Regions from separate parts of the Verrucosispora sp. WMMC514 genome, predicted to be linked through region 3. Evidence: riboswitches for the same ligand, from Rfam matches in the RefSeq annotation. Region 3 holds a riboswitch; each other region holds the start of a gene.
The links. Region 3 has a riboswitch for cobalamin ahead of O7597_RS04910 (prenyltransferase/squalene oxidase repeat-containing protein). Riboswitches for the same ligand answer to the same signal wherever they lie in the genome.

Region 1: linked by a shared signal. The riboswitch ahead of metE (5-methyltetrahydropteroyltriglutamate--homocysteine S-methyltransferase) and the one ahead of O7597_RS04910 (prenyltransferase/squalene oxidase repeat-containing protein) in region 3 are both predicted to bind cobalamin.
Region 2: linked by a shared signal. The riboswitch ahead of O7597_RS30705 (prenyltransferase/squalene oxidase repeat-containing protein) and the one ahead of O7597_RS04910 (prenyltransferase/squalene oxidase repeat-containing protein) in region 3 are both predicted to bind cobalamin.

Annotation. Positions count from the first base shown of each region.
Region 1 covers NZ_CP114906.1:6,575,972-6,579,238, reverse strand. Annotated here, with positions in the region: gene O7597_RS30380 (ferredoxin reductase family protein) at 1-472, shown strand, start outside; gene O7597_RS30375 (alpha/beta hydrolase) at 690-1,424, shown strand; cobalamin riboswitch at 1,493-1,704, shown strand; gene metE (5-methyltetrahydropteroyltriglutamate--homocysteine S-methyltransferase) at 1,815-3,267, shown strand, end outside.
Region 2 covers NZ_CP114906.1:6,657,878-6,661,144, forward strand. Annotated here, with positions in the region: gene O7597_RS30700 (hypothetical protein) at 1-83, opposite strand, end outside; gene O7597_RS30705 (prenyltransferase/squalene oxidase repeat-containing protein) at 80-1,534, opposite strand; cobalamin riboswitch at 1,662-1,804, opposite strand; gene O7597_RS30710 (hypothetical protein) at 1,882-2,376, opposite strand; gene O7597_RS30715 (prenyltransferase/squalene oxidase repeat-containing protein) at 2,408-3,267, opposite strand, start outside.
Region 3 covers NZ_CP114906.1:1,092,185-1,095,451, forward strand. Annotated here, with positions in the region: gene O7597_RS04905 (hypothetical protein) at 1-535, opposite strand, end outside; gene O7597_RS04910 (prenyltransferase/squalene oxidase repeat-containing protein) at 532-1,986, opposite strand; cobalamin riboswitch at 2,115-2,257, opposite strand; gene O7597_RS04915 (hypothetical protein) at 2,334-2,828, opposite strand; gene O7597_RS04920 (peptidase) at 2,860-3,267, opposite strand, start outside.

The DNA.
Region 1 (3,267 bases), 1.4 Mb from region 3:
GATCGGCTCCACCAGCGCCGGGCTGCGGCAGTTGCCGGTGGGCACCCGGGTCTACGCCGAGGGTCCGTACGGCGCCCTCACCACCGCCGCCCGCACCCGGGAGAACAGCCTGCTGATCGCCGGTGGCATCGGCATCACTCCGATCCGGGCGCTGCTGGAGGACCCGGAGTTGACCGGAGACGTCGTGGTGCTCTACCGGGCCCGCACGCCCGCCGACGCGGTACTGATCGATGAGCTGCGCGATCTGGCACAGGCCAGGGGCGCCCGCCTGCACCTGCTGACCGGTCGCACCGCCGACGGCAGCCAGCCGTTCAGTCCGGAGAGTCTGCGCGGCCTGGTCCCCGACATCGCCGAGCGCGACGTCTACCTGTGCGGTCCCGCGGCGATGGCCGGCACCGTGCGACGCAGCCTGCGCGCCCTGCGGGTTCCGTCCCGCCAACAGCATGTCGAGGCGTTCCGGTTGGGGGTGTGAACCTCACCGGCCGACAGTGCGCGAGGCGAGCGGAAGCGGCGCGGGAAACCCCGTGGCGGACCGGGACGGCCCGCTGCTAGTTTGCCCGAAGGCCGTGCGAGAGACCGAGGAGGTGGTACCCGTGAACGTTTCGACATGGGTGCTCCCCTCCGGGGTCACGGTCGGGCGGTAGGTCGCCCGGGAGCGCCGTTCACACGCACTCCCGAAAGGCACGACCATGCGATTCACCTCCGAACGACACCTCGACGACGGCGTCTTCGAACGCGGGTTCACGCTCGGCGACATCCCCGGTTTCCTGTGGACACCCGCGTTCGCGACCGCACCGGTTCCGCTGATCCTGCTCGGTCACCCGCCACTGGGGCTGGGCCGGATGTACCCCCGTCTGGTGGCGCGGGCCCGGGGCGCCGCAGCGGACGGCTTCGCCGCCGCCGCGGTCGAGCTGCCCGGCAGCGGTGACCGGCCGCGTTGGGCCGCCGCCGAGCAGGCTCGCGCCGAACTGCACCGGGTGCTGGCGGCGGGCGAGGCGGTGAGCGACGAGATCGTGGACGCTCTCGTCCTCCCGCTCGTCGACCGGGCGGTCCCGGAAGCACAGGCCGCCCTGGACTCCCTCCTGTCGCTGCCCGAGATCGGCGGCCCCGTCGGGTACTCCGGGGGAGTGATCTCGGTCGGCGTCCGACTCGCGGTGGTGGAGCCCCGGATCGTGGCCGCCGGTCTCTTCGCCGGAAGTTTCGTCCCGCGCCTCATCGTCGAACAGGCCCGGCAGGTCACCATTCCGCTGCACATGCTGTTGCAGTGGGACGACGAGGGCAACGACCGGCAGGCGGCGCTGGAGCTGTTCGACGCCTTCGGCTCCACGGAGAAGACGCTGCACGCCAACATGGGCGGACACACCGGTGTGCCCTGGTACGCGGGGGAGGACGCCGGCCGGTTCTTCGCCCGGCACCTGCGCTAGTGCGGTGTCCGGCCTGCTCGCGGTCCCGCAGGCCGGACACCTCGGGCTTAGCCGGCGGTGTGGCCCGTACGATGGCCGGTGGTGCTGGTTCGTCCCGCCCGGGTGGGTGGGGCGTCGTAAGAGGGAACCCGGTGTGAATCCGGGACTGCCCCGCAGCGGTGAGTGGGAACGACCGCCGTCAACAAAGCACTGGACCGTGAGGTCTGGGAAGCGACGGCCAGTAGGCGACCTGGTGTCATGCCCGCGAGTCCGAAGACCTGCCAGTGCTGCGCACGCCGCCGGCGTGCGTCGCCGGCGGTCCCGTGGGAGGACCAGGGCGGAAGCCGGTACCCGAGGTGTACCCGTCTTCCCTCCCGTGTCCGCCGGACACTTCGAGGGAAGGAACCCTTGGTGAGTACCGCATTCGGGCAGAGCACCGTGCTCGGCTACCCACGCATCGGCGCGAACCGTGAACTGAAGAAGGCCGTCGAGGCGTACTGGGCCGGCACCATCGACGCCGAGGCTCTGGCCGCCACCGCCGCCGGCCTCCGGGCGCAGGTGTGGCGGACGCTGCGCGACGCCCGTCTCGACGCGATCCCGTCGAACACCTTCTCCTACTACGACCAGATGCTCGACACGGCGGTCGCGGTCGGCGCGGTCCCGGACCGGTTCACCCGGCTGGGTCTGTCCGCGCTGGACACCTACTTCGCCATGGCACGTGGTGTCGACGCCGAGCCGGCGTTGGAGCTGACGAAGTGGTTCGACACCAACTACCACTACCTGGTGCCGGAGATCGCCCCGGACACCGTCTTCACCGCCAACCCGGCTAAGGCGCTTGACGAGTACGCCGAGGCCCGCGACCTGGGCATCACCACCCGGCCGGTGTTCGTCGGACCGGCCACGTTCCTGCTGCTGGCCAAGGGCGTCGACCCGTTCGCTCGGCTGGACGACCTGGTCCAGACGTACGCCCGGATTCTCGCCGAGCTGGCGCACGCGGGCGTCAGCTGGGTGCAACTGGACGAGCCCGCCTACGCCGCCGACCGTAGCCCAGCCGAGATCGACGCCCTGCGCCGCGCCTACACCCGGCTCGGCGACCTCACGCACCGACCGCGGATCTTCGTGGCGACCTACTTCGGTGACCTCGGCGACGCGCTGCCGGCCCTGCTGGACACCCCGGTCGACGCCGTCGGTCTGGACCTGGTCGCCGGCGCGGGCAACCTGCACCGTCTCGCCGCCGCCGGACCACTCGGTGGCAAGACCATCGTCGCCGGCCTGGTCGACGGTCGGAACGTCTGGCGTACCGACCTGCGGGCCGCTGTCGCGGCCGGCGCGACGGTCGCCGGGCTGGCCGACCACGTCGCCGTCTCGTCGTCCTGCTCGCTGTTGCACGTTCCGGTCGACCTGTCCGCCGAGACGCATCTCGACCCCCGGCTGTCCGAGCGGCTGGCGTTCGCCCGGCAGAAGGTCGACGAGATCGTCGTGCTCGGCCGCGCGCTGCGCGACGGCACCACCGCGCTGCCCGCGCCCCTGCCGGCCACCCCGGCAAACTGGCGTCACGACGACGTACGCGGCCGCCTCGCCGCGCTGCGCCCGGCCGACCGGCAGCGCGGCGACTATCCCACCCGGGCCGCCCGGCAGCAGGAACGACTGGGTCTGCCGGAGTTGCCGACCACCACGATCGGGTCGTTCCCGCAGACCGCCGAGCTGCGGAGGGCCCGCGCCGCGCACCGGGCCGGCAGCCTCGACGACGCCGGCTACGCGTCCCGGATGCGCACCGAGGTGGAGCAGGTCGTCCGGTTGCAGGAACAGCTGGGTCTGGACGTGCTCGTGCACGGGGAGCCGGAACGCAACGACATGGTGCAGT
Region 2 (3,267 bases), 1.3 Mb from region 3:
GCCGCAGCCGATCCCGGCCCGATCAGGACGCTCACCGCGGTCAGTGCGAGGACCGACGCGAACCGGGCCGCCCGGATGATCATGTGGTCCGCCGGCGGCCGAGGACCAGCAGTACCGCTCCCCCACCCAGCAGCAGCAGCGCGGTGAGCACGTACCCGCCGATCGCCACGCCGGTGGTCGGCAGGCGACCCGCCCCGCCCCCGGCGGGACTGGTGACGGAGCCGGTGGGAGTCGTCGCCGTGGCAGTGGGCGCGGTCGGCGTGCCGCTCGGCGTCGGACTGCCGGTGGGCGAGGCGGTGGCGGTCGGCGTGGGCGAGCCGGTCGGCGAAGGCGTGGCGGTCGCCGTAGGCGACGCCGTCGGCGTGGGTGACGCGGTTGCCGTCGGTGTCGGCTCGCCGGACGGCGGAAGATCGAGACCGATCTGGCCCAGCGGAATCTGCGCCAGCCCGAGCAACGCCTGGGCGGTGGCGCGACGCCACTGGTCCCGGAAGCTCTCGGCGATCCCGTCGCGGACCGCCTCGGCCAGGGCGTCGCTGGCGTATGCGATGGCGCCGGCATCGGCCGCCGCGGCGCCACCGTTGGCGGTGGTGAGCTGCAGCGCCGCCAGGGCCTCGGCGGCACGTGCCGCCTCGGCATCGCGACCGGCGGCGGCGAGCGCCTGCCCGGCCAGGCCGGTGCTGTTGGAGTTCGCGCCGCTGGTCGGCCCCGACCCGCCGAACGATCCGTCGACGCGTTGCTGCGCCACCAGCCAGTCCGCGCCGCGCTGCGCGGCCTCGTCCGCACCGGCGACGTCGGCTGCGAGCAACGCCTGGACGGCCATGGCCGTCGAGTCGACGTCGAGCGTGGCGTTGCCTTGATCGTCGCAGGACGGCGACGGAACGCCGTCGGCGTCGGGATAGAGCCGGAAACCGCCGGCCGCGCACTGCTGCCTGATGAGGAAGTCGACGGTCTCCTGCGGCGTGCCGCCGCTGCGGGCCAGACCCAGGACCGCGAAGGACTGGTCGAAGGTGTTGCTCGGGTCCGGGCCGGTTTCCTCGGTGGTCCGGCTGGTGATCCGGCCGTGCTGGTGACCGGTGCCCGCCCCGGAGAGCAGCGCCACGGTCTCGGCGCGCAGGTCCCAGCCGCCGAAGTCGGTGGGGTCGGCGCCCGCGGACGAGGCGACGTAGAGCAGCTTCGCCGTCGCACCCCCGTCGGTGAAGCCCTCGATGCCCCAGTCGTCGTAGCTGTTGTAGGACCGCACGTGCGCGGCGATCTGCGCCGTTGCCGCCTGCCGCGTCGGGCCGGCCGCCCCGGTGGCGGCGAGGGCGATCACGCCGTCGATGCTCAGCCCCCAGTCCTGCGGGCTGAACGGGCCGGGCAGCACGCCGTCGGTGTACTCCCCGGCGAGCCAGGTCGCGGCGTCACGCGCGGCGACGGTGTGAGCCGGCGCGGGCGCGGCGGTCACGACGAGAGGGGTGGCCGTGACGACGGCGAACGCGATGGCGGTGGCGGCGCCGAAACCGGCGCCGACGCGCCGGAGCGGGGACGTGGGCATGAGGGGTGCCTTTCGCAGAGCGGTCGGTGAAAGCTCCGGAAGGCACCGGTGGCGATATCCGCTCGCGTGGCCGCGATGAGATGCCGCACCTAGGTTGCCCGGACTCCACCCTGTAGACCTCGACAGTGGAAGCCGCTCGTCCGGTGCGGGGCATTCCGGCTCGCGAGACAGCTCTCGCTCACGGTTGCGGGTCAGCGTCGGCTTCTACCGACTTCCCCCCACACAGGACGTATTCAGTTGAGTACCCGACGCGCCGGGTGCCGCCACCGTACCGCCCGGTCACCTTTCGGCGCCAGCGTGGCGGACGACACCCGACGCGTCGACAGCTCAGGCAGCCTACCCGCAGGTCAGGGCGCGGTGATACTGGGCGCCGCGCCGGAGCCGAACGACCAGCCCTCCACCGTCCCCGGCGCCGGGTTGTAGCTGGTCGCTCCCAGCGTGCTGTAGGTCCAGGCGGCGCCGCTGCCGGAGGCGTGCCAGTACGACCAGTACGCGCTGGCCGGCGGGGTGTTGATGCACGGCTCCGTCGCGGCGGTCGGCTTTCCGTTGATCCGGCAGACGAACGCCAACCCCCACCGCTTCGTACCGGTCACCGTGAAGCCGGCACCCTGCAGGGCGGCCAGCCCGGTGGCCGGGTCACCGAGCGCGCACGCCACCTGGACGCCGCCGCCGAGCGAACCATAGTCGACCACCACCGTGACCCCGGTCGTCCCGGTGCACGCGGCGGCCTGCGCGGCTCGGGGAGACGGTTCGACAGCGATCAACCCGACGGCGACGACAGCCACCACCACGATGCTCGCCAGCCACCGACGGACGGGATCGTAGACCTGGGACATGAGCACTCCTTCTGATGGGACGGAACCTGCCGGCCGGTCAACGGCAGCGCAGGGTGGGTGCACCGGTGGTCGCGGCGACGGTGGAGAGCCGGGCGTATCCGGTGCCGGCCAGGCCGAGAACAGCCTGGGTGGTGGCACGGGGGGCGGTACCGGGATCGAAGACACCGCCGTCGAAGTCGACCGCGCCCCGGTCGGTGACCGGGGCGGCACACCCGACCTGAAGACCGGCCAGGAACACGCGGGCCCGGACCCAGGCCAGCGGCCGGCCGCCGTCGCGCAACGCCTGGGCCGCCAACCCGGTGCTGTTGGCGTTCGCGACCCCACCGGAGTTGGTGAACCCGCCGTCGGCGCGTTGCACCGAGACCAGCCAGCGCAATCCCGCGGCGGCGTCAGCCGGGCGTCCGGCGGCCCGCAACGCCTGCACCGCGACGGCGGTGGCGTCCACGTCGGAGACACAGACGGGCTGCTCCGGCAGCAGCGGATAGCCTCCGTCCGGGCACCGGGTGCCGGCCAGCCAGCCGGCGGCGACCGCCGGCACGCCCTGCGCGGTCCGGTCCAGCGCGAAGATCGCGAAGGACTGGCTGAACGCGTTGCTGTAGTCACCCCACGCCGACCGGTCGGTGAACCGGCCATCGGGGTCCTGGAGCGACCGCAGCCGGGCGATGAGATCCACACCGCCGACGTCGGTGGGGTCAGCGCCGCGGACCGCGACGGCGAGAGCGAGTTTGGCGGTCGCGCCGGCGTACGCCTCAGTGGTGCCGTCGCCGATGTACCCGTCGCGGACGTCCGGCCGGGTCACCCAGGCCAACGCCTGAGCGCCGAAGTCGTCGGCGACACCGGCGGCGGCGAACGCGAAAACCGCGTCCAGGGTCAACCCCTGGTCGGGGTACGCGACCC
Region 3 (3,267 bases):
CGGGCGGCGGAGGCGCGGGTGGTGTGGTGCGCGGCGGTGGTGCGGGCCGGGCGGGGGCCACACCAGGTCGGGGTGCGCTGTCGGCGTTGCGGTTGAGCGAGAACGACCAGCCTTCGAAGCTGCCCGATGGTGGCTTGCGGTTGAGCACACCCTTGTCGCTGTAGGTCCAGGTACCCCCGTTGGGCGCGTGCCAGTATGACCAGTAGGCGCTGGCCGGTGGCGTGTCGACGCACTTCTCCGTGCTGGCCGAGGGCTTGCCCTCGATCCGGCAGATGAATCCCTCGCCCCAGCGCAGTGTGCCGGCGATCCGGAAGCCGGCGGCCTTCAACGCCGCCAGGCCGGTGGCCTGGTCGCCGGGGGCGCACCGGACGACGGTGCCGCCGCCGAGTTCCTTGAAGTCAACCACGACGGTCACACCGGCGGCGTCGGGGCAGTAACCCGCGCTGCCGGCGGCCGCTGCCGGACCCGAACCGACCAAAACACTGGCGGCGGCCACGGCGAGGGTGACGGCGAGGCGGGTCGCCCGGATGCTCATGTGGCCCGCCGACGGCCGAGCACCAGCAGCACCGCTCCCCCGCCGAGCAGCAGCAGGGCGGTGAGCACGTACCCGCCGATCGCCGCGCCGGTGGTTGGCAGCCGGCCCGGTCCGGCGGCGGGACTGGTGACGGAGGCAGCGGGAGTCGGCGTCGTGGTGGGGGTGGGTGGCGTGCCGCCCGGGGAGGCGCTCGGTGTCGGGCTGTGGGTGGGCGCGGTGGTCGGTGTGGGCGAGGCGGACGGGGACGGTCGTCCGGTCGGGCTGGGTGAGCCGGTCGGCGTGGGTGGCACGGTGGCCGATGGGGTGGGCTCACCGGAGGGCGGCACGTCGAGGCCGATCCGGCTCAGCGGCACCTGGGCCAGCCCGAGTAGCGCCTGGGCGGTGGCGCGCCGCCACTGGTCCCGGAACGTGTCGGCGATGCCGTCGGCGACCGCCTCGGTCAACGCGTCGCTGGCGTAGGCGATGGCGCCGGCGTCGGCCGCCGCGGCACCACCGTTGGCGGTGGTGAGCTGCAGCGCCGCCAGGGCTTCGGCGGCCCGTGCCGCTCCGGCGTCGCGCCCGGCCGCGGCCAGGGCCTGCCCGGCCAGGCCCGTGCTGTTGGAGTTCGCGCCGCTGGTCGGCCCCGACCCGCCGAACGACCCGTCGGCGCGTTGCTGCGCCACCAGCCAGTCCGCGCCGCGCTGAGCGGCCTCGTCCGCACCTGTTGCGTCGGTCGCGAGCAGTGCTTGCACGGCCATGGCGGTCGAGTCGACGTCGAGGGTGGCACTGGCCTGGGTGTCGCAGGAAGGCGACGGTGCTCCGTCGGCGTCGGGGTAGAGCCGGAAGCCGCCGGCCGTGCACTGCTGCTGGATGAGGAAGTCGACGGTTTCCTGCGGCGCGCCGCCGCTGCGGGCCAGGCCCAGCACGGCAAAGGACTGATCGAAGGTGTTGCTGGGGTCCGGGCCGGTGGCCTCGGTGGTCCGGCTGGTGATCCGGCCCCGCTGGTGCCCGGTGCCCGCCGCGGACAGCAGGGCCACGGTCTCGGCACGCAGGTCCCAGCCGCCGAAGTCGGTGGGGTCGGCACCGGCGGCGGAGGCCACGTAGAGCAGTTTCGCGGTGGCACCCCCGTCGGTGAAGCCCTCGATGCCCCAGTCGTCGTAGCTGTTGTAGGACCGTACGTGCGCGGCGATCTGCGCCGTCGCCGCCTGTCGAGTAGAGCCGGCCACCCCGGTGGCGGCGAGAGCGATCACGCCGTCGATGCTCAGCCCCCAGTCCTCGGGAGTGAACGGTCCAGGTAGGACGCCGTCGACGTATTCCCCGGCGAGCCAGGTCGCGGCGTCGCGCGCGGCGGCGGTGTGGGTTGGCGATGGCGCGGCGGCCACGCCGAGGGGGGTGGTCGCGACGATGGCGAGCGCTGCGGCGGTGGCGGCGCCGAGACCGGCGCCGACGCGCCGGAGCGGGAACGTGGGCATGAGGGGTGCCTTTCGCAGAGCGGTCGGTGAAAGCTCCGGAAGGCACCGACGGGCGGCATCCGCTCGCGTGGCCGCGACGAGATGCTGTACCTCGGTTACCCGGACTCCACCCTGTAGACCTCGACAGTGGAAGCCGCTCGTCCTGTGCGGGGCATTCCGGCTCGCGAGGCGGTGCTCGCTCACGGTTGCGGGTCAGCGTCGGCTTCTACCGACTTCCCCCCGTACGGGACGTATTCAGTTGTGTACCCGGCGCACCGGGTGTCGCCACCGTACCGCCGGTCACCTCTCGGCGCCAGCGTGGCGGGCGACACCCGGCACGTCCACGGCTCGTGAAGGGTACACGCAGGTCAGGGGGCGGTGATGCTGGGTGCCGCGCCGGAGCCGAAGGACCAGCCCTCGACCGTGCCCGGGGCCGGGTTGTAGCTGGTCGCCCCCAACGTGCTGTAGGTCCAGGAGGCGCCGCTGCCGGAGGCGTGCCAGTACGACCAGTACGCGCTGGCCGGCGGGGTGTTGATGCACGGCTCCGTCGCGGCGGTCGGCTTTCCGTTGATCCGGCAGACGAACGCCAACCCCCACCGCTTCGTACCGGTCACCGTGAAGCCGGCACCCTGCAGGGCGGCCAGGCCCGTGGCCGGGTCACCGAGCGCGCACGCCACCTGGACGCCGCCGCCGAGCGCACCGTAGTCGACCACCACGGTGACCCCCGACGTCCCGGTGCACGCGGCGGCCTGCGCGGCCCGTGGAGACGGCTCGACAGCAATCAACCCGACGGCGACGACAGCCACCGCCGCGATGCTCGCCAGCCACCGACGGACGGGATCATAGACCTGCGACATGAGCACTCCTTCTGGTGGGACGGAATCTGCCGGCCGGTCAGCGGCAGGGCAGAGTGGGTGCGCCGGCGGTCGCGGTGACAGTGGAGAGCCGGGCATATCCGGTGCCGGTCAGACCGAGAACAGCCTGCGCGGTGGCGCGGGGGGCGGTACCGGGATCGAAGACGCCGCCGTCGAAGTCGACAGCGCCCCGGTCGGCGACCGGGGCGGCACACCCGACCTGAAGATCGGCCAGGAACACGCGGGCCCGGGCCCAGGCCAGCGGCCGTCCACCGTCACGCAGCGCCTGAGCTGCCAACCCGGTGCTGTTGGCGTTCGCGACCCCACCCGCGTTGGTGAACCCACCGTCGGCGCGTTGCACCGAAAGCAGCCATTGCAGCCCTGCGGCGGCATCAGCCTTACGACCGGCGGCCCGCAACGCCTGCACCGCGACGGCCGTGACGTCCAC